DNA from 4 places in the Brenneria nigrifluens DSM 30175 genome. Region 4 is predicted to be linked to each of the others. Evidence: predicted binding sites of a transcription regulator. Region 4 holds the regulator's gene; each other region holds the start of a gene.

Region 1 (7,569 bases), 610 kb from region 4:
CCTCGGCATCAAGCAGTTCATCCAGGTCGGACTCGTCGGACGAGCGGATACGGAACAGCCAGCCATCGGTATAGGGGGCGCTGTTAACCAGCTCGGGGGCGTTTTCCAACTCGTCATTGACTTCGATAATTTCACCGCTGATCGGCGCATAGATATCGGAAGCCGCCTTGACCGACTCGGCGACGGCGCAGTCATCGCCCGCGGCGACGATGGTGCCGACCTCCGGCAAATCGATAAACACCATATCGCCCAATAACTCCTGCGCGTGTTCGGTGATGCCAACGCTATATACGCCTTCGCCTTCGGACAATACCCACTCATGGGAAGCAGTATATTTTAGTTCTGCTGGTACATCGCTCATTGCCACTCTCTCCTTTCCTTCACAAAACGGTTAAAACCGGCCGGTTGATGAATACTGAATCATCAGTTAATACTGAAAACGGGTTTTCCGCCACGGACAAAACCGGGTTTGGTGACATGCACAGGGAGTTCGCGGTTGCGGATCTGCACAATCGCCTGTTTGCCGATGCCGACCGGGACGCGCGCCAGCGCGATACTCAGCCCCAGCGTAGGGGAAAAAGAGCCGCTGGTAATGACTCCTTCCCGCATCACGCCGTCGCCATCAGTAAAGCGCACCGGCAGACCATTACGCAATACGCCTTTTTCCGTCAGCACCAGCCCGACCAACTGCTCGGTGCCTTTTTCCCGTTGGCGCTCCAGCGCCTCGCGGCCGATAAACTGACGATCCTCAGGCTGCCAGACGATGGTCCAGCCCATATTGGCGGCCAGCGGCGAAATGCCTTCGTCCATATCCTGACCGTAAAGATTCATCCCGGCCTCCAGCCGCAAAGTGTCACGCGCCCCCAGGCCGCAAGGCTTGACGCCCTCGGACAACAGCCGCTGCCAGAGGCCGACCGCCTGCTCCCGCGGCAGCGCGATTTCATAGCCCGCCTCGCCGGTATAGCCGGTCGTGGCGATGAAAAAGTCATCGGCCTGCACGCCGAAAAAGGGCTTCATGCCCGCGACCTGCTCACGCTGGGCGTCATTCAGCAAGCGCTGCGCCTTTTGCTGCGCCTGCGGTCCCTGAACCGCCACCAGCGCCAGATCGTCCCGCACGCGGATATCCAGCATAAACGGTTCGGCGTGCCGGGCGATCCAGGCCAGATCTTTGTCGCGGGTGGCCGAATTCACCACCAGCCGGAAATAGTCTTCCGCCAGAAAATAGACGATCAGATCGTCAATCACGCCGCCGGACGCATTCAACATGCCGGTATAGAGCGCCTTGCCCGGCTGGGTGAGCTTCGCCACGTCGTTCGCCAGCAGGTAGCGCAGAAATTCGCGGGTTCGCACGCCGTGCAAATCCACGATGGTCATATGGGACACATCGAACATGCCGGCGTCGCGCCGCACGATATGGTGCTCATCAAGCTGGGAGCCGTAATGCAGCGGCATCATCCAACCGTGAAAATCCACTATTTTGGCGCCGTCCGCCAGGTGCTGCTGATACAACGGAGTCTGCTTTGCCATCTTTTTCCTCTGTGCGGTGCATTGCGCTCAGGCGGTAAAAAACGCCGCGCAAACGATATCCTGCCAATGAACTTACCACTGAAGCGCGGGTTAAACTATCCCCACAGACATAAGTTAAACTATATGGCAACCACCTGAAAAGCAGGATGACACAAGGGCTATAAACAGTCAGATAGTCCAAATATAGCTAAATATAAAGCATAAATATTATGTAATAAGGGAGGATTAGCGAATGATTGATATGAAAAATGGCCGAGCAGATCAGCAGTGGGCGCAAAAAAAAGCGCCATACATTAGTTAAAATAATGCGAAAAAAGCGCTGAAATTAGATTATTTCAATCAAAAAGCCGCCGCGTTTCGCTCCTCCCTCGACTACTGCGGCAACCCCTGTTCAATACGCTGTATCAGATAGGGGAAAAACGGATTGGAGGAGAGACGCAGCAGCGTGTCCAGATCCACCACCAGCACCGAGCGTTCGCCGCGGGCGGCGATCATCCCCAGCGGCAGGCCGAACTCGCGGGGATTTTGCGAGAAACGTCCGTAAAGAGAGTCGCTATCCGGGAATGGCAGCGCAACGTGCGATAGCGAGTAAATATCCGGCGGATAGTCGATGCCCAGATCGCGGGAATACTCCCGCTCCGTTCCGGCTTTTACATCAAAGGCGACGGCATGGGCGCTGTCCGGGGCGGCATTGGTGATTACCGTGGTGTCATAATGGCGCGGCGCGGCGGGCAGTAGCTGACTAACGGCGCCGTTGGCCGAATCACGCAGTAAAGGGCCGAAGTTAATCGTGCGGTTGACGTCAAACAGCACCAGTTGGCTGCCATTGGCCGGCAACAGATTATAAAATGACGACACCACCGCCCGCGTGCTCACGGTGAAATCCATCACCGACTGAAAGGTCAGCACCGGAGGCAAGCCCGCCAGCGCCTGGTTTTGCGCTTTGCGGGTCAGCTGACGCTGCAACTCATGGGTCAACAGCCAGGACTGCCGCGCGCCGTTAACCGGAAACGAATTGTATTTGAACGGGTTGAATTCCGGCAAAATGCCCAGCCATGCCGCTTTGGCGAACGCGGGAAAGAGCGCGGGCAGCCCGGCGAGACCGGCAAAGCGGGCGTAGTTGGTAACGCCGATCATCGGCGAAATCAGTATCAGCCGCTCAGGACGGCTCAGCGCAGGATCGTCCAGCGCATCCAGGGCGTATTTCAGCGCCAGCGCCCCGCCATTGGAAAACCCCACCATATGCAGCGGTAACGGCTTACCCGAATCCTGCGCCAGATAGCGGCCGGCCTCACGCACCGCCAGACGGGTGGCCGCCAGCCAGTCTTCCCAGTGAATATCCGTCAGCGCGCCGGGAACCGTACCGTGAGCGGGCAGACGAATGCCGACCACCACAAAACCGCGCTGGCGATAAAGCCGCGCGATATGCCGCAGGCTATAAGGAGAATCCGTTAATCCATGCAATAGCACCACCGCGCCTTTCGGCGCGCCGTCCGGCATCAGCTGGTAGGAACGATTCCAGTCATGCTGAAACTTGCCCGGATACACCGGGCTGCCGGCAAAATAACGGTTAATGGGCCGTTGTTCGTCCTCGTCCAGCTCCTGGGTGACATGCTGGTTGATCTGCTGGAAAATGGTCTCTTCCGCGCGCAGATAAGCCGGCCAGTCCGCCCGGTCAAGCTCCTCCGCCGACAGTTCATCCGGCACAAAGGTGTGCCAGGGCGCCAGCGCCGGCCCGCGCTGCGTATCATAAATACGGATGGCCAGCAGCGTTATCGCCGCTACCGCTACAATAATCACCGCGCGTTTAATCATTCGCCTGACGGAGCCGATCAGCATGCTAATGTCCCTTCCCGTTTGCCGTTTCGCCGCCCGTTTTCAACGCGGACCGCACGTCTGAAAGCGTAAACCATCCCGGCCGCCGATGGTATTAAACTTCGTTCAGTGTACAGTCCCCGCAGCGGGCGACATCGGGAATACGGTAGCGTTGGCAACAGCTGCGGCGCCGCATAAGGCCGCCGCGGGGAATAATGGTGCGATAGAGGGGATTTTCACCGCCGTCCAGCAGTGAACGGGAAAAGAACAGATCGTGGCGCAGCTGGCCGAGTTGGTCCGGCGCTATCAGCGGCGCCATCTCCCCCAAAAACCAGTGCATAAGATAGCCGGTATTATTCCAGGTAAGCCGGGCGTTAAGCGCGCCGAAGCTATCCAGCGTGTTGATGACCGGCGCGATATGCTGATGCAGCAACCGCTCCAGCCGCGCCCGCGGCGAGTCGCCGGCCATTTCCGGCGCCAGCGCCTGCGGCGCGATATAAAACACCGCCGGGTGTCCTTTACTGGCGTGGAATTCGACATATATCCGGCTCGGAGAGCAGTCCAGCAGCACGACGTGTTTCAGCGATACCAGCATCAACGGCGGCACCAGCAGCCCGAAATACCACTGCGCCCATAATGATTGCAGCGGCTTTTCCTCATGCGGCTTGTCCGGATGTTGCCGATACAGCTCATTACCGTAGCGCCGCACCAGCCGCTGAAACGCCTCGGGCCGCGACCACTCGGCGAGCGTCATGGCCCCCTCCGGGGGAACCTCGCCGAACTTGACGCTATCCAGACAGTGCGGGCGATAGCGGCGCAGCAACGCGTTTAACTCGGCGGCCAGCCGCCGGTCGCCGCCGGAAAACGCCGGGTGCGCAACGGTGCTGACGATATTTTTGACGGTTGGCATAGGCGGTTCCGCTAGGGTAGGCGAATAAACGGGAAACGAAATGATAACTATTGCCAATAGTATCCGGGTTTATCGCTAATGACAAACCGCGCGCTTCCCGTTAATGCCTCCGCCGTCGGGACCGGCCGGCGCCCAACGCGCAGGGCTAGATAAGCTGGCTGATATTCAGATCTTCCATCAAACGCTGATTGTCGGAATAGTCCACCGGAATGGCGATCACCGCCGGCCCCTGAACATCCATCGCCTGGCGCAATTTACTCACCAGCTCGTCCTCCGCTTCGACCGCAAAGCCTTGCGCGCCGAACGCATCCGCATAGGCTTTAAAATCGATCGGCCCAAATTTGACGCCGGAAGAGCGGTGATACTTTTTCTCTTCCTGGATCTCGACCATGTTATAGGCGTTATCCACCCAGATAATATGCAGCACATTGCTGTTCAGACGCACGGCGGTTTCAAGCTCCATACTGGACTGCATAAAGCCGCCGTCCCCTGAAACCGAAATCACTTTCTGACCGGGGTGAATCAGCGACGCGGCAATCGCCCACGGCAACGCGACGCCCATCGTTTGCTGACCGTTGGTCATCAGCACCTGCCGCGCCCGGAAGCTGTACAGATAGCGCGCCAGCCAGATATGGAAACTGCCCATATCGACGCACAGCGTGACGTCATGGTTGACGATATCCTGCATCGCCCGCACCAGCCGCAGCGGATGGATCGCAAAGCCGCGCATATTCATGCCGCGCGTCGCCAGATCGCGCCGTTGCTGACAGAGGTCGCGCAGAATAGCCTGCGTCTGCGGCGAAAGGGCCAACGGCGCACGGATACAGCCGGCCAGAGCATCGACGGTGGTGGTGATATCGCCAATCAGCTCCACGTCGGGCAGATAGGCGCTGTCGATACTGGCGGGCAGCACGTCGATATGCACCAGCGCCGCTTTGCCGCTGTTCCACAATACCGGGTCATACTCCACCGGGCTGTAGCCGACCGTAATAATCAGATCGGCCTGCTGCAGCAGCTTATCGCCCGTCTGATTATTGAACAGGCCGACGCGCCCGGCGAAATGGTCGAAACTTTGCTGGTCAACGGCGCCGGCGGCCTGATAGGTGCTGGTTACCGGCAGTTGGCTTTGATGCAGCAAGCGGCGTAGCGCCTCGGCGGTTTTCGGCTGGCTCGCCATCAATCCCAGCAGCAAAACAGGATTTTTGGCCCGCTGGATCATCCGCGCGACCTTGTCGATCTCCGCCTGGGGCGCGCCGTTCAGCGCGGGCAGATCGGGGCGGACCAGTACGGCGCTGGTCACCGGATCGTTGATGATATCCTGGGGCAGGCTGATGAAAGAGGCGCCGGGGTGTCCCGTTTCCGCGGCGCGGAAAGCGTTCGCCAGCACTTCGGAAATCGCCGACGAGGCCCTGACCTCCGCGCTGAATTTGGTTACCGGCTGGAACAGGCTGACGGTGTCCAGGCTTTGATGCGTCAGCTTAAGGCTCTCCGCGCGTTTCACCGCGCCGCCGATGGCTACCAGGGGGTCGCCCTCCGAGGTGGCGGTCGCCAGTCCGGTCACCAGATTACAGCAGCCCGGCCCGGAGGTCACCAGCGTCACGCCGGCTTTACCGCTCAGTCGTCCGATTGCCGCCGCCATAAAAGCGCCGTTGGCTTCATGGCGCACCGGGATGGTTTGAATCGGCGAGTCTTCCAGGGCATCAAAAACGCGATCGATTTTTGCTCCCGGAATACCAAATACATATTGCACCCCCTGCTGCTCCAGATGTTTCACCACCAGGGCTGCGCCACAGTTCCAGCTCTGCTGACCTGTTGAATTTTCCATTGCCTCACTCCTCTGAGATGTTGCGTATTCTACCGTTGCTTAACTTTCCACTGCCTGGATAGCGCTATCGAGATTTTCAGGTGACAGATCCGCGCTGAGAAAATCCCGATCCTGCGGCAGGTCGATAATCAGTTTGGAGATAACCCCAAACGTCAGAACGCCGCGTTCCATCTCATAATCAAGGATGTGTCCTCCTCCCTGGCGATCGTCGGTAATAAAATGCTCATGATAGCCGGCAACGTTGATGCCCTGCGTATAGGCCGGACTGCGAAAACCGATGACGCTTCCCTGACAATGTTCAAAATGGAACGTCGGCTGCCGGGCGATGGCTTCCAGCATCGGTTTATACGGGCGTTTCTGGCGCGGCACGGTACGGGTTTCAACGTACTTGAAACGGCCGTCGATGCGCAGGGCGCAAAACAGATTATCCGTACCCACCAGGCTATCTATTTTCTGGTGCAGACGGTGACGACCAATCGGACTGTTGAAATGGACTTCTTCCGTCGGGCGGAAAAACGTCATCACCGCGAAAGGGGTCTTCTGGTGCGGCTTGGCCGCCCGCGCGCTGCCGTCAGAGCGCAGTTGGAAAATAAGGCGGTTGAAGGCTACCAGTTCGCCGTCCAGATTGTTAAACGTTCCTAATCCAAAGTCGCCATACTGCAATAACTCCTCCATCGTCCGGCTACCTTCGTACACGCCATTGATTAAACCACTCATTAGTGATGTTTGATAAATAACGCACTCCGGATGGTGCTGCCGATGTTGAAGCGCATAGGTTGCGATCTCTTCCACGCAAGGATTTACGCCACTATCTTCTTTCATATGCTTTCTCTTTCGATGGGTTATTACTTAAATGTTTCTAACTCATTCTTAAAGATTGACGCCAACATAGACAAAGTTCCAATATACAAACCTCGTCATTTGAAGATCTGAAAAATATGGAGCCCGCTAATGGAATTTCGTTACCTGCGCTACTTTGTTGCCGTCGCCGAGGCCCGGCATTTCACGCACGCGGCGGAAAGCCTGGGCATATCGCAGCCGCCGCTCAGCCAGCAAATCAAAAAACTTGAACATGAAATAGGCACGCCGTTATTCAAACGGCTGACGCGCGGCGTTGAAATGACGGAAGCGGGAAAAGTGTTATATGAAGATGCCAGCCAGATCCTGAAACTGACCGATGCCGCCGTTGACCGCGCCAGAAGCATCGCCAGGGGAGAAGAAGGGAATTTCAACGTCGGTTTTTCCTCATCCGCCTCTTTTCATCCGGTGGTGCTACGGCTACTACACGCCTATTGCCAGCGCTATCCGAATGTGTCGTTAAGCCCGCGGACGGATAATCCTCCGCAGTTGCTTACCGAACTGCACAACAGAAATATCGACGTCGCCTTTCTTCGTCTGCCGTGCAATATCGGCCGCGAATTCAATAGCGAGTTTCTGGCCGAGGAGCCGATGAAACTGGTGCTGCCCGCCGATCACGCGCTGAATAACAAAA
Region 2 (7,569 bases), 580 kb from region 4:
CAGCCTGCTCGGCCAACTGTTTCCACAGGGCGCTGGCCTTTTCATCCGGTTTCGGGGGCATAACCACTTTCAGGGTGGCGTACATATCGCCCTCCCCTTTCTTGCCGACCAACCCTTTACCCTTAATCCGCAACCGCTTGCCACTCTGGCTGCCGGGCGGCACCGTCAGCGCAATCTTGCCCGTCAGGGTCGGCACTTCGATAGTGGCGCCCAATGCAGCTTCCCAGGGAGCCAGCGGCACCACGATATGCAGGTCGTGACCGTCAATATCAAACAGCGGATGCGGAGCAATGCGGATAATCAGAAATAAATCACCGTTCGGCCCGCCGCCGACGCCGGCGCTCCCCTGTCCTTTCAAACGGATACGTTCGCCATTTCCGACGCCCGCCGGAATTTTCACATTCAACGTTTTGGTTATTTCTTTCGTCTGGCGACCCAGCTCGTCATAAACCGGCAAACGATAGGAAATCGGTCGCGTTTGCTCGACCAGCGTCTCCTCTAAAAACAGGGGCACTTCCATTTCGAAATCCTGGCCGCGACCGCGGTGGGGAGCATGCGCGGAAGCTCGCTGTCCCGCTCCGGCGCGAGCGCCAAAAATGGCTTCAAAGAAATCGGAAAAATCATGCGTGCCGCCTGGCGAAGAACCCTGCCAGGCCTGCTCGCGACCGCCATAGTTCGGCGGCGGTTCGGAAAAGCGGGGATCGTTGCGGTGCAGCCTAAGCTCATCGTATTCGGCGCGGCGCTCGCTGTCTTTCAGCACCTCATAGGCTTCGGCAACTTCCTTGAACTTGCTTTCCGCATTCTGTTCCGAGCTGACATCGGGGTGATATTTACGCGCCAGCCTGCGATAGGCCGTTTTGATCGTTTTCAGATCGGCGGACGGGTCTACTTCCAATGCAGCATAGTAATCTTTAAATTCCATGCGATAATACCCTCAATTCAATGGGTTATGCGATAGAAATCATTTTTATCTATTCGATATGCTACTTATTCTGTATGTTGTTAACTTCGATCATACACTTTTGATAAAGCGTCTACCTCCCTTAAAGACATAGACAATCAGCCGATATGCAGAAAGAGATAGCGTTGCGAGCTTGAGGATATTGCCCGGCAAAGCCGGGCATGGCGATTAAAGCAATACGATCAGAAGTTGTAGGTTACGCTGGCGTGGTAGGCGCGGCCCGGTTCGTTGTAGGTCGATGCGCCCTCGTTTTCACGATAAACACGTTTATCCAGCAGATTGCTGACGCCCGCGTTAAGCCGCACGTTTTTCGTCACGTTATAGTTCACGTCAAATCCCACCACGGAGTAGGCGCCGATTTCTTTGTCGGACAGGTTGCTGACATCGCTGACGGTTTCCGCATTCTGGCGCGGTTTCTGGCGGCCGTACATGGTCCAGGCCACGTTGGCGGAAAGATCTTCGGTTACCTGCCAGTCCAGCATGGTGTTAACGGTATATTTGGGGATCACCGACAGCGGGTTGCCGGTGTCTTTATTTTTGGATTCGATCATATAGGTGGCGTTAGTGCGCCAGTTCAGCGTATCACGCAGCACCGGCACCGTCAGATTGGCTTCCAGCCCTTCCACCACCGCCTTGCCGCCGTTTTCCCATTGCAGGACGTTACCAGTACCTTCAGAGGTATATGTATTACCGATGACCTCCGTACCGGAGACGATCTTGTTTTTATAATCGTTGCGAAAATAGGTGATACCAGCATCATATCCATTGTTGCTAAATGACAGGCCGATTTCCTTGTTGACGCTGATTTCCGGCTTCAGATCGTCATTGCCAATCAGATAACATCTTGATAAGCCGATCGGGCAGCCGTTACCACGCGTCGCCAGCAAATATCCTTCCGTGGACTGATACAGGTTAGGCGCCTTGAATACCCTAGCGATCCCCGCTTTCAGCTTGAAGTAGTCGCCCAGTTCCTGGGATGCGTTCAGGCTGGGACTCCAGTTGCTGCCGAATTTGTTGTGATAGTCGAGGCGCAGGCCGGGAATGATATTGGTGCCCGGAGCCGCCTCGATATTATCCTCGAAATAGAGCGCGCTCAGTTCTGCGCTGTTTTTGGATTTACGCGTACTCGGATCCCCTGATACGCCGCCTATATTCGCGGGATTACCAATTTCATCCACTACGCTGGTAGCCTGTATCGATGCCGGATCGTTCAGCTCTTCGCGATTCCACTCGGCACCAAAGGTGGCGGTCTGTTCCGCCAGCAGATGGAACGGAATATTTAATTCGCCGTTGGCCTTATAGTTTTCCAGCCGACTGGTCTTATATTCGGAACCATCGTTAATCATCCCCTCGACTCGGCCCGTCGTTCCTTCCGGTAGCCGCGTATTATTGGTCTTCTCATAGTAGAGGCCCAGACGCGACTGGCCCCAATCCCAAATGCCGTTATGGGTAACGCCGTAGGTCTGGCGATACATACGGTTGGTTTCCTGACCGTACAGTGACTCCACCAAGCCGTTGGGAGAGATGTTGCCGTTACTGAGCTGGGTATCCCCGGCGTAGATATTACCCTGACGGCTGTAGCCATATTCAAAGTCCAGGATTTGCTGAGGATTGATCTTCCATGACAGCAGCGTATTGATATCCTTGTTGCGCACCCCTTCGCGTCCGGCGGCGTAGGAACCGTTCTGCGCATTATTGATATCATCGGCGTCGGCGTCGGTTCTATTGATATTGCCGTACAGGCGCATGGTCAGCACATCGTCGATCAGCGGACCGCTCAGGCTGAAGTTGGCGCGCCGGGTATCGCCTTCTTTCGAGTCTTCCGGCTGGTTGGTGTACAGGGAAAGCGAGCCGTGCCAGTCGTTGGTGGGGCGTTTGGTAATGATATTCACCACGCCGCCGGCGGCGCCGGAACCGTAGCGCGCGGCGGCCGGGCCGCGCAGCACTTCAATGCGCTCCACCATTTCCACCGGCACCCAGTTGGTATCGCCGCGAGTGTCGCGTTCGCCGCGCCAGCCATAGCGTACGGAATTGCGCGAAGTGACCGGCTTGCCGTCGATCAGGATCAGGGTATTTTCCGGCCCCATGCCGCGAATATCGATCTGGCGGTTATTACCGCGCTGGCCGGTGGCGCTATTGCCGGTCAGGTTGACGCCGGGCATTTTGCGGATAAGATCCGACAGGTCGTTAACCGGCGGCTGTTTTTCGATATCTTCTTTGGTGATAATGGAGACACCCGGCTGCTGCTTCAGCGCTTCCTCGGCCGTTGCCTGCACAACCATGACGTCTTCCTGCTGCGTCTCTTCCGCCGCGTAGGCATGGCTGCCCAAAATACCTGCCAATAGTACGGCCAATGGTCGCTTAATGTAATTAGTTGTTACGCTCATTAAAGTTATCCCCATTTATGTACACCATTGTAAGCGAACACTTATGATAATAATAATTATTATCATTGTATATATAGGCTAAAAATCCTCACATTTTCTCCATAATGTTAAGATAGCGATAATAAAAGCAGCATTAACGATGGCGACGTATAGACGACAGGTTATAGAAATATGCTTATAAACAAATAGTAAATAAAAAACAGATCAAAAGCGCCGGTATGACCCATAGGCGGTAATAATGAGGACGATTCGCGAGAGATATCGTATCTATATCCCTGACACCCTGTTTAGCATTGTTAAAGGATTACTTTGCCGATCAGTTAAGGATCGGTTGATCGATTCTTAGACTGCGGCAATATAACGGCTTCCATAAATAGGGAGCCGTTTTTCTATGCCACTACTCGATTACCTGCTCAGTTTTAATGCTCAGCCTTTGCTGCCGCCACCTTCCGCTTAGCATTTTGCGGAACACCTTCCTGTTGAGGTTGTTTCGGCAGACTGCGCTGAACTGGGGCGCTGAACGCTATCCGGCAAAGGTGGCCGCAGAGCTGTACCACTCCCGTAGGGAAATAGAAGTCGTTTTTCGCAACATGACGCGAAGAGGCCAATAAAAGCCTGTTAGCATTGATTTTATTGAGTTCAGGAGATATACAGAGAAGAGAACTTGGAGCGAGTGAAGGGAATCGAACCCTCGTATAGAGCTTGGGAAGCTCTCGTTCTACCATTGAACTACACTCGCGCCGGAGATGCGCCTGGCATTATAGCGTTATCCCGTTGCCGGGCAAGTAAAAACCCCGGAAAACTGCTGGTAGAATAATCAATCAACTCATATGACAACGCGTTAAAACGTTGATGGCGCATGCAGCGAAACGGGTCAGCCGTCCGATCGTGCATTTTTTTCACTTTTCCTCGGTATGTTGAATTTCTTTCATATCCCCACGCGATTCAGACATGGTATTTTCAAAAGTTGTATAAAAAATGTGGTTCCCACGAAAAAAAGAGATCAGCGATGGAAAACCTGAAAACCGTTACCCCCCCATTTCGCGCCGACGTTGTCGGCAGTTATTTGCGTCCGGATTATTTGCATGCGGCGCGCGCGCAATATACCAAGGGCGAGATCGATCATGACGAATTAAAACGCGTTGAAGATAAGGCCATCAGCGAATTGGTCGCCAAACAGAAGGCGGCCGGTCTCCAAGTCATCACGGACGGCGAATTCCGTCGCAGTTGGTGGCATCTGGATTTCATGTGGGGGCTGAACGGCGTTGAAAAGGCGAGTTTGTCGCGTGGTTACAATTTCGCCGGTACGGAAACTCGTCCCGAAACCGCCAGGTTGACCGGCAAAATCAGCGGCGACAATCATCCTTTCATCGATCATTTTCGCTTTCTGCTGACGTTCGCCGAAGGCGGCATCGTTCCTCGTCTCACGATCCCCGCTCCCGCCCAGTTTCTGAAAGAGCTATACCGGCCGGATAACCGGGAGAGCACGCTGAAATACTATCCCCGCCAGAGCGATCTGGTCGCGGATATCGCCGCCGCCTATCAGACCTTTATTCGTGAAGTGTATGCGGCCGGCTGCCGCAGCCTACAGCTCGATGATTGCACATGGGGCATGATGGTGGACGCGCGTTATAACAACGCCGGCGTCGCCGTTAAAGAAGAAGGCGCGTGTGGTTGTGCTCAACACGCCGATCATACCGTCATCAGCGATAACGTTCAGGAACTGGCGGAGCTGCTGCTGGAGGTCAACAACGCGGCGATTGCCGGCGCGCCGCAAGATCTGGCGCTGGCGACGCACGTTTGCCGCGGCAACTATCGCTCGACCTGGGCGGCGAGCGGCGGTTATCAACCTATCGCCGGTATCCTGTTTGGAAAAGAAAACGTTGCCGCCTACTACCTTGAATTCGATACCGAGCGTGCCGGCGATTTTTCTCCCCTGGCGGAAGTTTCCGGCGACAAGCAGGTCGTATTGGGACTGATTTCATCCAAAATCGGCGAGCTTGAAGATAAACAGGCGGTTATCGCGCGTATTAAAGAGGCAACCCGCTATCTCCCGCTTGAACGCCTGTGTTTAAGCACCCAATGCGGTTTCGCGTCGACTGAAGAAGGCAATGCGCTGACGGAACAGCAGCAATGGGCCAAGATCGCGCTGGTTAAAGAAATCGCCGACGAAGTATGGGGCGGCTAATCGCGATTCCCCCAATCAGGCGGTAAAAAAAACCGGCGCCCAAGGCGCCGGTTTTTTATTTCAGCCAACGTGGCCGCGCGTTACTTCTGCGGGCGCATCGCCGGGAACAGAATCACGTCGCGGATGGTGTGGCTGTTGGTGAACAGCATAATCATACGGTCGATGCCAATGCCCAGACCGGCGGTCGGCGGCAAACCATGCTCCAGCGCGGTGACGTAGTCTTCGTCGTAGAACATGGCTTCGTCGTCGCCGGCGTCTTTGGCGCTGACCTGCTGGGCGAAACGCTCCGCCTGATCTTCCGCGTCGTTCAGCTCGGAGAAACCGTTGCCGATTTCCCGACCGCCGATAAAGAACTCGAAGCGATCGGTGATTTCCGGGTTCCGATCGTTACGGCGCGCCAGCGGAGAGACTTCCGCCGGGTATTCGGTAATAAAGGTCGGCTGAATCAGATTGCTTTCCGCCGTCTCTTCAAAGATCTCGGTGACGATGCGCCCCAGCCCCCAGCTCTTCTCGATTTTAATGCCCAACGACTCGGCAATCGCCGTGGCTTTCGCCAAATCGTCCAAATCGGCGACGTTGGTTTCCGGGCGGTATGTGCAGATGGCTTCGCGCATGGTCAGCTTGGCAAACGGCTTGCCGAAATCGAAGGTCTGATCGCCATATTCGATGGTCGTGGTGCCCAGCACGTCCTGCGTCAGAGTGCGGAACAGCGTTTCCGTCAACACGATAAGATCTTTATAGTCGGCATAGGCCATATAAAGCTCCATCATGGTGAACTCGGGGTTATGGCGCGGGGAGATGCCCTCATTGCGGAAGTTGCGGTTGATTTCAAACACCCGTTCAAAACCGCCCACCACCAGGCGTTTCAAATACAGCTCCGGCGCAATACGCAGATACATATCGATATCCAGCGCATTGTGATGGGTTACAAACGGACGCGCCGCCGCGCCGCCGGGGATCACCTGCATCATCGGCGTTTCCACTTCCATAAAACCGTGGTCGACCATAAAGCGGCGGATCGCCGCCATCACCTGGGAGCGGATACGGAAAGTATGGCGGGATTCTTCATTGGCGATCAGATCCAGGTAGCGCTGACGGTAACGGGTTTCCTGATCGGCCAGGCCGTGGAATTTATCCGGCAGCGGACGCAGGGCCTTGGTCAGCAAGCGCAGTTCGGTACAGTGCACCGAAAGCTCGCCGGTTTTGGTTTTGAACAGCTTGCCGCGCGCGCCGAGAATGTCGCCCAAATCCCACTTTTTGAACTGCTCGTTGTAGACGCCTTCCGCCAGATCGTCGCGGGAAACGTACAGCTGAATACGCCCGCCCACGTCCTGCAGCGTGACGAAAGAGGCTTTGCCCATAATGCGGCGGGTCATCATGCGGCCGGCTACGGTCACTTCGATGTTCAGCGCTTCCAGCTCTTCGTTTTCTTTGCCGTCGTAGTCGGCGTGCAGGCGATCGGAGGTGCTGTCGCGGCGGAAATCATTGGGAAACGCGATGCCGTGCTCACGCAGCGTCACCAGCTTTTCACGGCGCGCTTTCAGTTCGTTATTAAGATCCTGCGCCTGATCGGCACCCTGTGATTGTGATTCAGCCATGTGAATTCCTTATAATCCCGCTTTTAAACTTGCTTCAATAAATTTGTCCAGATCGCCATCCAGCACCGCCTGGGTGTTGCGTGTCTCCACCCCGGTGCGTAAATCCTTGATGCGCGAATCATCCAGCACATAGGAGCGAATCTGGCTGCCCCAGCCGATATCCGACTTGTTGTCTTCCATCACCTGCTTCTCAGCGTTTTTCTTTTGCATCTCAAACTCGTACAGCTTGGCTTTCAGCTGTTTCATCGCCTGATCTTTGTTTTTGTGCTGGGAGCGGTCATTCTGGCACTGGGTGACGATATTGGTCGGAAGATGGGTAATACGCACCGCGGATTCGGTCCGGTTTACGTGCTGACCGCCGGCGCCCGAGGCGCGATAAACGTCAATACGCAGGTCGGCCGGGTTGATTTCGATATCGATATCGTCATCCACTTC
Region 3 (7,569 bases), 2.4 Mb from region 4:
ATGGTTTCGCTGGCGATACGCGCCAGCGGCGAACTGGCGTTATCGGTAATGGCGACGACTTTCACCTTCTGCTGCGCCAGATAACGGCTCAGCGCCACCGAACGCCTGGCATAGGGGGAAAGACTGCATACCAGCAATACGTCTTTCGGGCTGATATTATTCATCAGTGCCATAATGCCGCTTTCTCCCGCGCCTTCGATTAAATGGATATTCCCCTGAAAATAAGTGGCTACGTGAGCGAAATGAAAGGCCACCGGAAATGAAGACCGCAAACCAAGGCAATAAATCATCCGTCCCGCGGAGAGCACTTTCGCCGCTCTGACGATGGCGTCCAGCGTAGACTCCTGGCATAGATTCTGAATATAGGCCGTGGTGGTGTTGGCCAAATCCAGCACCAGCGAGCTTTCGCCCATTCTCTGTTTCATCTCGACCAGCGCAGGCACGCGCGGAGCGTACTCATGCCCCTGCCCCCGCAAGGCGGCAACGAAAATAGCGCGAATTTCATCGTAACCGGGCAGCCCGAGCCGTTTCGCCAACCGGGTCATGGTGGAAGGGGGAATGCCCGCCAGCCGCGCTTGTTCGCGCATCGACATCACAGCCACTTCCTGGGGATGATCGAGCACAAAACCGGCCGCCAGCCGTTCCTGTTTCGGCAACGATTCAAACTGCTTTTTTATTTGTTGGCACAACGCAAGATGATCCATAAATTAGCCCGTTTTTCGCTTCGCTACGTACGGGACAGAATTTGCAACAGTCATGCCAAAAACGATTCACGTCGATTCATTTGATTCAATATTTGCGGATAAATTGCGGCGTCAAAAGTTCATATTGAAATATAGCGCAATGAAAAATGATTGGAATGAATCATTTTGTGCCGAAAATAATTTAATATATCCAAACAAACCGCTTGATTGGCGGATATACGGTGAACGTTGCCTTGCACCAAAAGTAAAAAATTCCTGCCCCTCTATGGTGCAATGCCCTATGGCGGCGTCAGACTCCCTCCGGCCCGCCTTATTCTCGCCCAGAAAGCGTCTGGTCGCTTATTACCGTCATCCATTTCAATTCGATATATCGCGTATAACCTATAAAAAAGACGTATGTAACTAATTGAGCCGATTGCCGATAGTCTCCTAATGGGCAGGTTGATATCAACGCCATTGGGAGTGCATATGTCCTTTTTACGGAATGTTACAATCAGAAAGGTTTTACTGGTTATTCTCAGTCTTTTTCTACTGTTATGGGGAGGGGTGTCCTGGTTTACGCTGTCATCGCTGAATCAGGCCACCCATTATCTGACGCTCGGCAACACCCAGGTGGAGTCCTTGAATACCCTGACGAACGGCACCGATCAGGCCCTGCGCTCGGTGATCCGCATCAACCGGGCGATGACGCTGATGCAAAGCGGCAAGCTGGATGATATCGATACCACCGTATCATCGGCCGATGCCGCCTTGAAAAGCAGTCAGGAAAATCTCGAAAAATTCAAAAATCAACCGCATACCGGAATTGAACAGCGTATCGTCGATGAGGTCGTGGCGTCATGGAGCCAGCTTATCGGGCAGGGGCTACAGCCGATGATGAACGCCCTGCTGGAGAAAAGATTCGCCGAATACCGGCGGCTGTTCCGCGATGATTTTCAGGCATTGAACGAAGCGTTTATCGCCGCGGCGGGCAACTATCAGCATATCGCCTCGGATAACACGACCGTGCAGCATGTCTACACGCTGGTCGACTGGTGTAAAAAGATTCTGATTGCGGCGATGATCGCGGGCGTCGTCATTCTGTTGCTGACCGACCGTTACCTCACGGGCTATATCGTGAATCCCCTGATGCTAATCAAAGAACATTTCCGCACGCTGGCCAAAGGCCGATTGGATCATGCGCTGGAAGATTTCGGCCGTAACGATGCCGGCCAGCTGATTCCCTATCTGCGGGAAATGCAGGAAAGCCTGAAAATGACGGTGAGCACCATTCGCAACAGCGCGGACTCCATCTATCAGGGTTCGGCGGAAATCAGCGCCGGCAACAACGATCTCTCTTCACGCACCGAGCAGCAGGCGGCGGCCCTGCAACAGACCGCCGCCAGCATGGAGCAGTTGGGCACCACGGTAAAACATAATGCCGACAACGTTCACCAGGCTACCGGGCTGGCGGAAAAAGCGACGTCGGTGGCGAAACAGGGCTGGGAAATGGGGCGTGAGCTCGGTGAGATCATGGGTAGCATCGCCACCAGTTCACGTAAGATCAACGAGATCACCGGCATGATCAACAGCATCGCCTTCCAGACCAATATTCTGGCGCTGAACGCCGCCGTCGAGGCCGCGCGCGCCGGCGAACAGGGGCGCGGGTTTGCCGTGGTGGCGGGCGAAGTGCGTAATCTGGCGCAGAAAAGCGCCCAGGCGGCGAAAGAAATCGAAGGGCTGATTGCGGAATCCGTCGAACGCGTGGATGCGGGCGCCAGGCAGGTGGTTCGCACCGGCGAAGTGATGGACGGCGTCATTGCCTCCATCAAACAGGTTAACGACCTGATGGGGGAAATCGCCGCCGCCTCCGACGAACAAAGCCTGGGGATCGGTCAGGTCAGTCAGGCGGTGACGGAAATGGACGGCGTAACGCAACAGAACGCCGCTCTGGTGGAGCAGTCGGCCGCCGCGGCGGCTTCACTGGAAGAACAAGCGCGCCAGCTGATGCAGGCCGTCGCCATTTTCCAACTGGAACAGGAGCAGGAAACCGCCGGAAGATTATCAGACGCGCAGCCGGTGCCGCAGTTGGCCGCCGCGCTATCCTGAACGGCGGACACGCCGATCGGCCAGACGGCGCCGCTTAGAAGCGGGTATTCAGACTGACGAAAAAGGTTCTGCCCGGCTCGTTATAGGTGGCGGCGCCCGCGCCGGCGATATTGTTCACCCCCTGCGCGTTGCCGGCGCGGAACTGGCGCTTGTCCAGCAGATTGTCCACCCCGCCCGTCACGCTCACGTACTGGTTAAACGCATAGGTGGAGCTCAGGCCGAATAACGTATACGGGCTGAGTTCATCGCTGGCGCTGCCGGTCACGCGGTTGCCGTTATAGTCATACTTTTTGGGTTTCTGACGACCATACCAGGTGACATCCGCCAGGAAGGACAGCTGTTCCGTCGCCTGCCATTCAACCGATGAGTTCAGGGTAAACTCCGGGGTGATGGACAGGTAATCGCCGGTGGTTTTATTTTTCGATTCCAGCATCCACGTCAGATTGTTACGCCAGTTGATACTCTCCGTAACCGGAACGCTCAGGCTGCCCTCCAGCCCCTGCACCACCGCTTTCGGGATATTTCCCCACTGGAAAATATTGGCATTGGCGTAAGCGGGGTTGCTTCCCCCGACTGCCTGACCAATCGGCGACAAACCGGATTCAATCTTATTGCGATAGTCATTGTGGAAATAGGTAATGCCCGCCGTCAAACCATTGCGGTGGAACTCCAGGCCGATCTCCTTATTCAGACTGGTTTCCGCTTTCAGGTCTTCATTACCGAGCAGGTAACAGCTCTGTGAGCTGCCGCCGTAACATCCCTGACCGCGGCTATAGAGAATATAGTTAGGGTTGGTCTGATACAGATTGGGCGCCTTGTAAGCCCGGGCGATACCCAGTTTCAGGGTGTAATCCTCTCCCAGTTCCTGAGACAGGTTCAGCGACGGACTCCAGTTGGTGCCCGCCGTGCTATGGTGATCGAGACGCAGCGCCGGCGTCAGCACCGTACTCGGCGTCAGTTGAATATTATCCTCAATAAAAGCCGACGCCAGACGGGCGGATGTCTTGTCGCTACGCCCGTCGCTGCTCAGCGAACCGATGCTGCCGGCTTCGGTGGTGGTCTGCGTATTCGACACCGGATCCTTCATTTTCTGCTCGTTCCACTCTAAACCGATGGTCGCCACCTGATCGAACAGAGCATTAAACGGAATATTGACTTCATTATGCGCGATGAAACTATCCAGTTTGATGGTGCTAAAAGCATTAGGCGAAGAGAAAATCCCCTCCGTACCGCCCGCCAATCCTTCCAGAATACGGGTATTGTGGGTGCGTTCATATTGCAGGTACGACATCGAACTGACTCCGCTGTCCCAATAGCCGCGATGCGTGACGGCAAAGTTCTGACGGTACATACGATTAGTCTCTTTGCCATAATTGCTGAGGACATTGGCATTGCTATTGGTATTTTGACTATCGCCCGCATAGATATTGCCCTGACGGCTGACGCCCGCTTCAAACTCCAGCGACTGCTGTTTGGTAATATCCCAGCGCAGCAGGCCGTTGATATCTTTATTACGCACCCCTTCCCGACCGGCGGGCAGAGAATTGATCTGATTGCCGGTACGCTCGGACTGATGCCCGTCATTGATATCTCTGGCATCGGCCTGGGTTTTATTCAGATTGCCGTACAAACGAAAGCTCAGATTATCGGTCAGGCCGCCCATCAGGCTGAAATCGGTGCGTTTGGTGGCGCCTTCCGACTTATGCTGCGGCGCGTTCAGATAGGTATTCCAACTACCGTGCAGCTCCTGCGTCGGCTGTTTGGTGATGATATTAATCACCCCGCCCGCGGCGCCGTTGCCGTAGCGCGCCGCCGCCGGGCCGCGCAGCACTTCGATGCGCTCCACCATATCGGCCGGCACCCAGTTGGTATCGCCGCGGGTATCGCGTTCGCCGCGCCAGCCATAGCGCACGGCATTGCGGCTGGAAACCGGCTTGCCGTCCACCAGAATCAGCGTATTCTCCGGCCCCATGCCGCGAATATCAATCTGACGGTTGTTCCCGCGCTGTCCGCTGGTGGAGTTCCCGGTAAGGTTCACTCCCGGCATAGTGCGGATCAATTCCGACAGATCGTTGGCCGGCGGACGCTTGGCGATATCTTCCGCGGTGATCACCGACACGCCCGGCGCCTGGCGGGTCTGCTCGGCGGCGGTGACCACGATGGTATCGGAGGAATCAGCGGCGGCCGCCGGCGAAGTCTGCCGGGTAGCGGGCGCATCGGCCCAGGTCAGGAAAGGCGTAGTCGCACAACTCAGCCCGATAAGGGTCGCCAGATAGTGGCGTGGTGGTAGTCTCATGATTAAAATCGCCCTGTAGAATCGTAATTTGAAAGACGCTGATGCTGACGCGGACTGTGGCAGGCTTTATTTATTGCCGTAAAACCGGCTCCATACTTGGTGGAGACAAGCCTGTGATATCGCGGGGGTTATCGCCCGCGCGTTGCCGGCCGCCAACGAAAAATGCTACTGAGAAGTATTTGCATTACCAAAGCGGCGCGGTCATTGTTACATTTGTTTTTCAAGGGCGGGTTTGTGCAAACAGCAAATTGTTTTGCAAAAACGGCAAAATGACCGGCGATAACCGGACAAGGTAAGAGGGGATCATGCAAAATCAGCTGCCATCGTCAAAATCGATCTATAAGAACCATATCGTGCAGCAATCCAGCCTGGTCACCAATGACTATCAACTGCTGGGATCGAGGCTGATTGACGATACGCCGGTGCTGTTCGGCAGCTTTAATGTTATCCAGTTGAACCGCGATTTGATTCTGCATACGGCCGATGTAATCAACCTGCACAATATGAAAACGCAGAGTATGCTGAACGGGGCGATAAAACTGGCTATCGTGGTAAACGGTATCGCGCATATCAGCTACGATGAAAAGCTGCTGCACCTGGGAAAGCATCATCCCGCCTCGCTGATTTCACTGACCGAACCCACGCGGTTCAGCCGCAGCGGTAAACGCGACGAATACGAACGCACCGTGTCGCTCACCTTTAGCCGGAAATGGCTGTACGGCAATCTGCTGGACAGCGTCAGCGACTGGCAGGCGATTTATGATTTCACGCAAACCCATCTCGCCACCCATTTATGGATCCCGTCGCGTCAGGCAATGGCCATTGCCTGGCAGATTCTGAACGCCGGCCCCTGTCATACCCCGCTGCAACGGCTGTATCTGGAAACCCAGTGTATGTTGCTGATTATCGAAGCGTTCGGTTCGCTCACCCGCCAGACGCAACGGGACAATACCGCCCCAGGAGTGACCTTGCGCAATCACCAACGGGTCCAACAGATCCGGGATATGCTGGAAAGCGGCGCCGCCGACCACCTCTCCATGGCTGAAATCGCCAAAAGCGTCAGCATGAGCGAAAGTACGCTACAGCGTCATTTTCGCCAGACGTTCAATATCACCGTGTTTGAATACCTGCGTAACTGCCGTTTACAACGCGCCATGCTGGCGCTGCAAAAAGATGGGATAGGCATTGCGCAGGCGGCCAGCATCGCCGGTTATAACAGCCCGGCCAACTTCGCCACCGCGCTGCGCCGCGCCTTCGGCATCACGCCGGGGCAGGTGAAGGATCGTTTCTGATACGCGCCATCACCCCCTTTAATAGCCAAAAAGAATGATTCATTCCGTTTGGCTATTAATCATCCGTCGGCCGGACGCAGTAGATTAAGGTATCTTCCACTGCTGATTTTGCTCTATTTATGACTAACGTTGCCGATTTAACCGCTGCCCTCGCCGATTACGTTACCCACAGTTCGCCAGATCGGGCGGCCATTGACGCCGCGCGTCTGGGCGTCACCGATTTTGTCGCCGCCGCCCTGCCCATTACCCAGGGCGCCATCGCCGACAGCGGGCTTCATCCGTTAAAGCAGGTATTTAGCGGCGCCGACAGCCTGACGAACAGCCTGATTCTGGGGTACGCCGGCCATGCGCTGGACTTTGATGACTATCAGCCGGCGTTTCGCGGCCATCCCGGCACCGTGATCCTGCCGGCCTTGTTCGCCCTGGCCGCTGAAAACCCCGTCATAACCGAAGCGGCGTTTCTCACCGCCTATGTTATCGGGGTGGAGGCCGCAGGACGCATCGGTCTGGCCGGCGGCTCGCGCCACTATAGCCTTGGCTATCACAACACCGCCACGCTGGGAACCATTGCGGCGGCGGCGGCGGCGGCGCGGCTGGCCGGCGCCTCCGCCACGCAGACGCGAAATATCCTCGGCCTGGCGGCGACGCAGGCCGCCGGGTTGCGCGCCCAGTTTGGTTCCGCGGCCAAACCGCTGCATGCAGGACTGGCGGCAAGAGCAGGCCTCACCGCGGTCAAACTCGGGCTGGCCGGTTTCAACGGCAATGCCCAACGGGTTGTGGAAGCCTTTCTGGCCGCGCATGGCGACCAGAAACAGCAGCCACAACTGCTCGTCGAATCCTGGGGGGCGCCGTGGCGGATCCTGTCTCCCGGCCTGGAATTCAAACGCTACCCGACCTGCGGCGGCACCCACAGCGCGGCGGAAGCGGCTTTCGCGCTCAGGGAGCAGTGGCAGGCGCAGCGGGAAAACGGCGCATCATTGGCGGATGATATAGCCGGCATCACCGTCTCTTTCCCGCCCGGCGGCGATACCGCCCCATTTATCCGTAAAGCCGCCACCGGTGTGGAAGCGCGTTTTAGTCTGGAATATGTGATTGCCGCGGCGCTGCTGGAAGGAGAACTGAAACTGGCGCGGTTTGCGGAAGGTGCGGTGGATCCGGCTATCGCCGCGCTGGCGGACAAGGTTACGCG
Region 4 (7,569 bases):
TGTTCAAAACGTACGCCGGCCGCGGCAAATTTCTCCGAGCCAGCCTTATTGAAAGCGCTCATTGAAGCCCCGAACTGACGACTCAACGGCGGGACCACATTTTTAGCCTGCTCCTGGTATTCATCAAACTCGTTCGCCGCCGCTTTTTGATATGAAAGCTCAACGCCCTGAACAATCAAATTATGCCAGTCGCGGCTGACCGCCTGAACCAGCGCATCGTCCAGCCCTGCATGGTCGATGCCATAGAATGATACCAAATCCGCTTTTAACGTATTGAGCGCATTCAGCGCCGACGCCTGTTCTTTATCCGCCGTTTCATTATCGCCATTGCGGCGCGCATCCACGGCGCGGGCCAGGCGCGTGACCATCCGGAAATACTGATCGTTGCCCTGATTAACATAATTCATGTTTTGCACCAGCAGACTGCTGGTCTTGGACGTCGCCGTCATCTCCTTGAAGGAAAACATGGTATATAGCGACACGCCGCCCCATAACACGCAGAAAATGCCAAGTACCCACAACATGGCCGTTCTGATGGCAATGTTCTTTAAAAGTTTCATGGTTCACTCCAGACCTAACGCGCATAAAAAAGATGTTTTGATGGTTAATCAGCGTTGAAGTACAAAATTCAAGCCGCCGGGATATGTGGCCACTCCCTGGCGTTGATGTCCCGTAATATTTAACAAATAAAATCACTTAATTAATCGACAAAACTCAGAGAACATTTACCCCTATCACGGCTTTCGCCAGAGTTTGTTTTCTATTCTGTGAACAATTTCATAACCTTTTATAAATACAAATTTCTTGTCCCCCGGAATTTCAGTTAAAAAATACCCGCCACAATTTACTTCTCCTTACCGATACGAGTTTCTCATGCCGGTTGTGTCTGTTATTATTAGTCGATAAGCGGGTAAAAAACGGCACCATACCATTAAGAATCAAGAGGTTATTTAATTCATGGCACTGATAGGAATTTTCTTTGGCAGTGATACCGGCAATACCGAAAACATTGCCAAGACGATCCAACAGCAGCTGGGAACCGACGTTGCTGAAGTTCATGACATCGCCAAAAGCAGTAAAGAAGACCTTGAAGCTTTCGATATTCTATTGCTGGGTATCCCCACCTGGTATTACGGTGAAGCCCAATGCGACTGGGATGACTTTTTCCCTACGCTGGAAGAGATCGACTTTAGCGGCAAACTGGTCGCTCTGTTTGGCTGCGGCGATCAGGAGGATTATGCGGAATATTTCTGTGATGCCATGGGAACCATCCGCGATATCATCGAACCGCACGGCGCGACCATCATCGGACACTGGCCGACGGAAGGCTATTACTTTGAAGCGTCCAGAGGTCTGGCGGATGACAAACATTTCATCGGTCTGGCTATCGACGAAGATCGCCAGCCTGAACTGACCGCCGAGCGCGTTACCGCCTGGGTGAAACAGATCGGAGACGAGCTGAATTTGCCAGAACTGACGGCTTAAAACCACGTTTTGGCTCTGACAACTCCCCCGTCAGAGCCAAATCAATAGAAAAAACCTTTCATTAAGATTGATACATTTTTTTAACTTCCGGCCACAAATCTGTACAATACCCCTATCGGTTTTGTATGTTCTCCATCGTTTTCCTCATTTGCCAACAATGCATTGCGTGCTACCTCTGTATTGTGCGTGGGAATAACCTTGTTAACATTGCATGGTTTCCATTTTGAATGCACGGTTCTATAATTGAGACGCTATTATATTTTTTGAGCCGACCGATGCCATAGGCTAGATAGCCCCCATTGATTAAGTAAGCAACAGGACTAAACCCGCATGACTGACAATAATATCGCATTAAAGAAGGCCGGCCTGAAAGTCACTCTTCCGAGACTGAAAATTCTGGAAGTACTGCAGGATCCGGAGTGTCACCACGTCAGTGCGGAAGATTTATATAAGAAACTGATTGATATGGGCGAAGAGATCGGTTTAGCGACCGTCTACCGCGTACTGAATCAGTTTGATGATGCTGGTATCGTTACCCGCCATAATTTTGAAGGCGGAAAATCGGTTTTCGAACTGACCCAGCAACATCATCATGACCATCTGATTTGCCTGGATTGTGGCAGAGTGATTGAATTCCGTGATGAGTATATCGAAGCGCGGCAACGTGAAATCGCGGAAAGACACAGCATTAAACTGACCAACCACAGTTTGTATCTGTATGGCCATTGCAGTGAAGGGGATTGCCGTGAAGACGAAACCCTGCACGATGAAAAAAGATAAATCAACCGCATAAAAAAATCGCCGGGAGCGATTTTCAACGTCGTTCGCGACGGCCCATAGGGTGACGGGCAGGATAGCCCGTCATAATAAATCGCCGGGGCGATTTTTAACAAAATAAAACCGCCTCGGCGGTTTTATTTTTTTATCCTGTAGACAACCCTGCGGTTATCCCACCCAGGTATCCCGCAGACCCACCGTACGGTTAAATACCAGATGCTGCGGACTGGAATAAACCCGGTCGGCACAGAAATAGCCTTCCCGCTCAAACTGGTACGCTTTTTCCGCTTCCGCCTGCGCCAGGCTTGCCTCAACAAAGCCATGGGTCACTTGCAGCGATTCGGGATTGATGGTTGACAGGAAATCATCCGCCGCCCCGGGGTTGGCCACGCTGAACAACCTATCGTACAGCCGGAATTCCGCCGGCAGGCCATGCGCCACCGACACCCAGTGAATAACCCCTTTGACCTTGCGTCCATCGGCCGGATCCTTACTCAAAGTGTCCGGATCGTAGCTGCAATAGATGGCGGTGATAACCCCCTGCTCGTCTTTATCAATGCGCTCCGCTTTGACAACATAGGCATTGCGCAGGCGAACTTCCTTGCCCAGCACCAGACGCTTATATTGCTTATTGGCCTCTTCACGAAAATCCGCGCGATCGATATACACTTCGCGGCTGAAGGCCACCTGGCGGGAGCCCATTTCCGGCTTATTCGGATGGTTTGGCATGGTAACCAGCTCTTCATGTCCCGCAGGAAGGTTTTCAATCACCACCTTCACCGGATCCAGCACCGCCATGGCGCGCGGCGCATTGGCGTTAAGGTCGTCGCGGATACAGGACTCCAGCGCCGCCATTTCAACGTTATTATCCTGCTTGGTGACGCCGATACGGTAACAAAACTCGCGGATAGACGCGGCGCTGTAGCCACGGCGACGCAAACCGGAAATGGTCGGCATACGCGGATCGTCCCACCCTTCAACAATCTTTTCCGTTACCAGCTGGTTCAGCTTGCGCTTGGACATGATGGCGTATTCAAGATTAAGGCGGGAAAATTCATACTGCCGCGGATGGCAAGGTATGGTGATGTTATCCAGCACCCAGTCATACAGGCGGCGGTTATCCTGGAATTCCAGTGTACATAGCGAGTGCGTCACCCCTTCCAACGCATCGGAAATACAGTGGGTAAAATCATACATCGGATAGATGCACCACTTGTTGCCGGTCTGGTGGTGTTCGGCAAACTTGATCCGATACAGCACCGGATCGCGCATCACGATAAACGACGACGCCATATCAATCTTGGCGCGCAAACAGGCGGTTCCCTCGGCAAAGCCGCCGTTACGCATTTTTTCGAACAGCTCCAGGTTTTCCTGCACGCTGCGATCGCGGTAGGGACTATTTTTGCCCGGCGACGTCAGCGAACCACGGTATTCGCGGATCTGCTCCGGCGTCAGCTCGTCCACGTACGCCAATCCCTTACCGATCAGCTCCACCGCATACTGATGCAGCTGATCGAAATAATCGGAGGAATAACGCACATCGCCGCTCCATGAGAAACCCAGCCAGTTAACGTCGCGTTTGATCGACTCAACGTATTCAATATCTTCTTTTACCGGATTGGTATCGTCAAAACGCAGGTTGCATTGCCCGTTATAGTCCTGGGCGATACCGAAGTTGAGACAGATAGATTTCGCATGCCCGATATGCAGATAGCCGTTAGGCTCCGGCGGGAAGCGCGTCTGAATACGGTCATGCTTACCGGACGCCAGATCTTCATCAATAATCTGGCGGATAAAGTTTGTTGGGCGGGCTTCAGCCTCACTCATGCTTGGTTCCTCAATGCTTAAACGACATATAACCGCTAATGATCCAACAAGCCAAGCCGGGAAACAACCGTTAGTTTGATTAAATTCCCGGTGAGGAAAAAAAACGGAGCGAGATAGCAATCTCGCCCCGCGATTTCATCTATTTACCATGGTTCACACAGTAAGATGGCGCTTTACGCTACGCTTCGCTGACTTTTTTCAGCGCGGACGCGATGGACTCCGCCTGGGTGCCGACCACAATCTGCACATTCTGCTTATTCAGCCGGATAACGCCCGCCGCGCCCAGCCGCTTGGCCAAGGCTTCATCCACCAGGCTGGAATCCGCCACGTTCAAACGCAAGCGGGTGATGCAGGAATCAATGGCCAGCAGATTGTCTTTACCGCCGACGGCCTGTAAATAGCCGCGGGCCAGCGTGGTCATATCGCCCGACGCCGCCGCCGAGGCGTTTACATCATAGCCGTCCGCTTCACTGCCGCTTACCGACAGTTCGCGTCCCGGCGTCAGCAGATTGAAGCGCAGGATGGTGAAACGGAACGCCAGATAGTAAATAACGAAGAACGCCAACCCCTGCGGTATCAACATATACCACTGCGTCGCCAGCGGGTTGCGGGACGACAGCACCATATCAACCAGTCCGGCGCTAAAACCGAAACCGGCGATCCAATGCATGCTGGCCGCAATAAACACCGAGATCCCGGTGAGCAGCGCGTGCAGAACATACAGCACCGGCGCCACAAACATAAAGGAGAACTCCAGCGGCTCGGTGATGCCGGTAAAGAATGCGGCGAATGCCGCGGCAAGCATAATCCCCGCCACCTTGCTTTTATTCTCCGGGCGCGAGCAGTGATAAATAGCCAGCGCCGCCCCCGGCAGGCCGAACATCATAATCGGGAAGAACCCGGCCTGATAACGTCCGGTAATGCCGGCGACCGCTTTCCCCGCGTCGATGGACTGTTGTCCGGCCAGGAAATTCGGGATGTCGTTAATTCCGGCCACATCAAACCAGAACACCGAGTTCAGCGCATGGTGCAGACCGACGGGGATCAACAGGCGATTGAAAAAGGCGTAAATACCGGCGCCGGTCGCGCCCAACTGCTGAATATACTCGCCAAAAGCGACCAGCGCGTTATAAATGACCGGCCACGCATACATCAGGATAAAGGCGACCAGAATCATCAGGAATGAGGTGAGGATCGGCACCAGGCGCCGTCCGCTAAAGAATGACAGCGCTTTTGGCAGTTCCACCTGACTAAAGCGGTTATACAGCTCCGCGGAAATCACCCCGACCAGAATACCGATAAACTGGTTTTTAATATTGCCGAACGCGGCGGGCACCTGTTCCAGCGGAATTTTCTGGATCATCGACACCGCTTCCGGCGAACCGAGCGTGGTCAGCACAAGGTATCCGACGAAACCGGTCAAGGCCGCGGCGCCATCTTTATCCTTCGACATACCGTAAGCCACGCCGACGGCAAACAGCGCCGCCATATTTTCGATAATGGCCGCGCCCGATTTAATAAACAGCGCCGCCAGGGCATTTTCACTTCCCCAGCCGACCGGATCAATCCAGTAGCCAATCCCCATCAGGAGCGCGGCGGCGGGCAGCGTGGCGACTGGCACCATCAACGCCCGGCCGATTTTTTGCAAATAACCAAGAATACTCACATGTTCCTCTCTTCCCCTGTGGGACAAAAAACTGCCGGTTAAACCTGCTCACAGCCGGGTAAAACCACAACGGGTGGTTTTGGCATGGAGTGTAAGAAAAATATTTCGCTTCACAAATTAAACCCTACCATTATGTGATAACAATCACTAAAAAATCGCATATAAAAAGTTTATACCTGCATAAATCGCCAACTTATTTTAAGATGAAAAAAAACAGGCTACACTGATACGCACTGTTATTTCGCTGCTGAAACGCGCCGCCAAGGCGATTTAGCGCGATACTTATTTAATCGTCCTCAAACAATCAGGAGACCGCTGATGAGACTGATTCCTCTCTCTACCCCCGCTGAAGTCGGCAACTGGGCCGCACGTTATATCGTGCAGAAAATCAACGAATTCAACCCGAGCGCCGCCCGCCCTTTCGTGCTGGGCCTCCCCACCGGCGGTTCACCGCTGGAAGCCTACAAAGCGCTGGTGGCGATGCACCGGGCCGGAGAGGTGAGTTTTAAGCATGTGGTGACGTTCAATATGGATGAATATGTCGGCCTGCCCGCCGAACATCCGCAAAGCTATCGCAGCTTTATGCAGCAGAATTTATTCAATCACGTTGATATTCCTTCGGAAAACATTAACCTGTTGAATGGCAACGCGGAAGATATCGCAGCGGAATGTCGCCGTTACGAAGAGAAAATCAAGTCTTACGGCAAGATCCACCTGTTTATGGGAGGCGTAGGAAATGACGGGCATATCGCTTTCAATGAACCCGCCTCTTCTTTAGCTTCCCGAACTCGAATCAAAACCCTGACGGAAGAGACGCGCCTCGCCAACTCTCGTTTCTTTGACGGCGATGTTAACCTGGTGCCGAAATTCGCCCTTACCGTCGGCGTCGGCACCCTGCTGGATGCCGAGGAGGTAATGATCCTGGTCACCGGACGCAACAAGGCCCAGGCATTACAGGCCGCGGTGGAAGGAAACGTAAACCATATGTGGACCATCAGTTGCCTGCAACTTCACGCCAAAGCGGTAATGGTATGCGACGAACCGTCGACGATGGAGCTGAAAATCAAAACCGTTAAATATTTCCGTGAGTTAGAAACGGAACAGATGAAAAATCTTTAATCAGTGGTCGGGAGTCGACGATGTACGCTTTAACAAACGGCCGGATTTATACCGGCCACCAGGCGCTGGATAATCACGCGGTGGTGATTGCCGACGGTCTGATAGAGAACGTTTGCCCCGTTAGCGACCTTCCCGCCGGGCTGAAAAGGCATGACCTTGGCGGCGCGTCGCTCGCCCCCGGATTTATCGATCTCCAGCTAAACGGCTGCGGCGGGGTTCAGTTCAACGACTCGCTGGAATCCATCTCGGTGCAAACGCTGGAAACCATGCATCAGACCAACCTGAAAGCGGGCTGCACCAGTTTTTTGCCTACGCTTATCACCTGCAGCGATGAGTTTATGAAGCACGGCGTGGAAGTGATGCGCGCCTATCTGGCGCAGAACAGCTTCCAGGCGCTGGGCCTGCACCTCGAAGGCCCCTGGCTGAACGTAATAAAAAAAGGCACGCACAACGCCGACTTTATTCGTCAACCGGCGCAGGAACTGGTGGATTTCCTGTGCGCCAACGCGGACGTCATCAGCAAAATCACCCTGGCGCCGGAAAAAGTCTCCCCGGCGATAATCCGCCAGTTGGCGGACGCCGGCATCGTGGTTTCCGCCGGCCACTCCAACGCCACCTGGGAACAGGCCAAACGGGGCTTTGCCTGCGGCATTAGCTTCGCCACCCACCTGTTCAACGCCATGCCTTATCTCACC

The links. The regulator Fur, encoded in region 4, represses iron uptake genes when iron is present. The targets are predictions, from matches to a motif close to ATAATAATGAGAACNACTATCAA.
Region 1: a site for Fur is predicted at 4,293-4,315, ahead of fhuF (siderophore-iron reductase FhuF). Genes of this name have one in related genera too.
Region 2: a site for Fur is predicted at 3,392-3,414, ahead of EH206_RS18395 (TonB-dependent siderophore receptor). Genes of this name have one in related genera too.
Region 3: a site for Fur is predicted at 5,251-5,273, ahead of EH206_RS03695 (TonB-dependent siderophore receptor). Genes of this name have one in related genera too.

What each region holds. Positions count from the first base shown of each region.
Region 1 covers NZ_CP034036.1:3,953,407-3,960,975, forward strand. Annotated here, with positions in the region: gene gcvH (glycine cleavage system protein GcvH) at 1-361, opposite strand, end outside; gene gcvT (glycine cleavage system aminomethyltransferase GcvT) at 424-1,527, opposite strand; gene EH206_RS18525 (alpha/beta hydrolase) at 1,900-3,366, opposite strand; gene fhuF (siderophore-iron reductase FhuF) at 3,458-4,252, opposite strand; gene alsS (acetolactate synthase AlsS) at 4,398-6,077, opposite strand; gene budA (acetolactate decarboxylase) at 6,117-6,899, opposite strand; gene EH206_RS18545 (LysR family transcriptional regulator) at 7,029-7,569, shown strand, end outside.
Region 2 covers NZ_CP034036.1:3,925,977-3,933,545, forward strand. Annotated here, with positions in the region: gene cbpA (curved DNA-binding protein) at 1-922, opposite strand, end outside; gene EH206_RS18395 (TonB-dependent siderophore receptor) at 1,144-3,348, opposite strand; tRNA gene EH206_RS18400 (tRNA-Gly) at 4,014-4,087, opposite strand; gene EH206_RS18405 (5-methyltetrahydropteroyltriglutamate--homocysteine S-methyltransferase) at 4,358-5,536, shown strand; gene lysS (lysine--tRNA ligase) at 5,617-7,134, opposite strand; one part of gene prfB (peptide chain release factor 2) at 7,144-7,569, opposite strand, start outside.
Region 3 covers NZ_CP034036.1:814,549-822,117, reverse strand. Annotated here, with positions in the region: gene EH206_RS03705 (MurR/RpiR family transcriptional regulator) at 1-704, opposite strand, end outside; gene EH206_RS03700 (methyl-accepting chemotaxis protein) at 1,173-2,792, shown strand; gene EH206_RS03695 (TonB-dependent siderophore receptor) at 2,827-5,088, opposite strand; gene EH206_RS03690 (helix-turn-helix transcriptional regulator) at 5,394-6,380, shown strand; gene EH206_RS03685 (MmgE/PrpD family protein) at 6,500-7,569, shown strand, end outside.
Region 4 covers NZ_CP034036.1:3,345,926-3,353,494, forward strand. Annotated here, with positions in the region: gene EH206_RS15610 (methyl-accepting chemotaxis protein) at 1-560, opposite strand, end outside; gene fldA (flavodoxin FldA) at 958-1,485, shown strand; gene fur (ferric iron uptake transcriptional regulator) at 1,816-2,265, shown strand; gene glnS (glutamine--tRNA ligase) at 2,431-4,089, opposite strand; gene nagE (N-acetylglucosamine-specific PTS transporter subunit IIBC) at 4,268-5,755, opposite strand; gene nagB (glucosamine-6-phosphate deaminase) at 6,074-6,874, shown strand; gene nagA (N-acetylglucosamine-6-phosphate deacetylase) at 6,895-7,569, shown strand, end outside.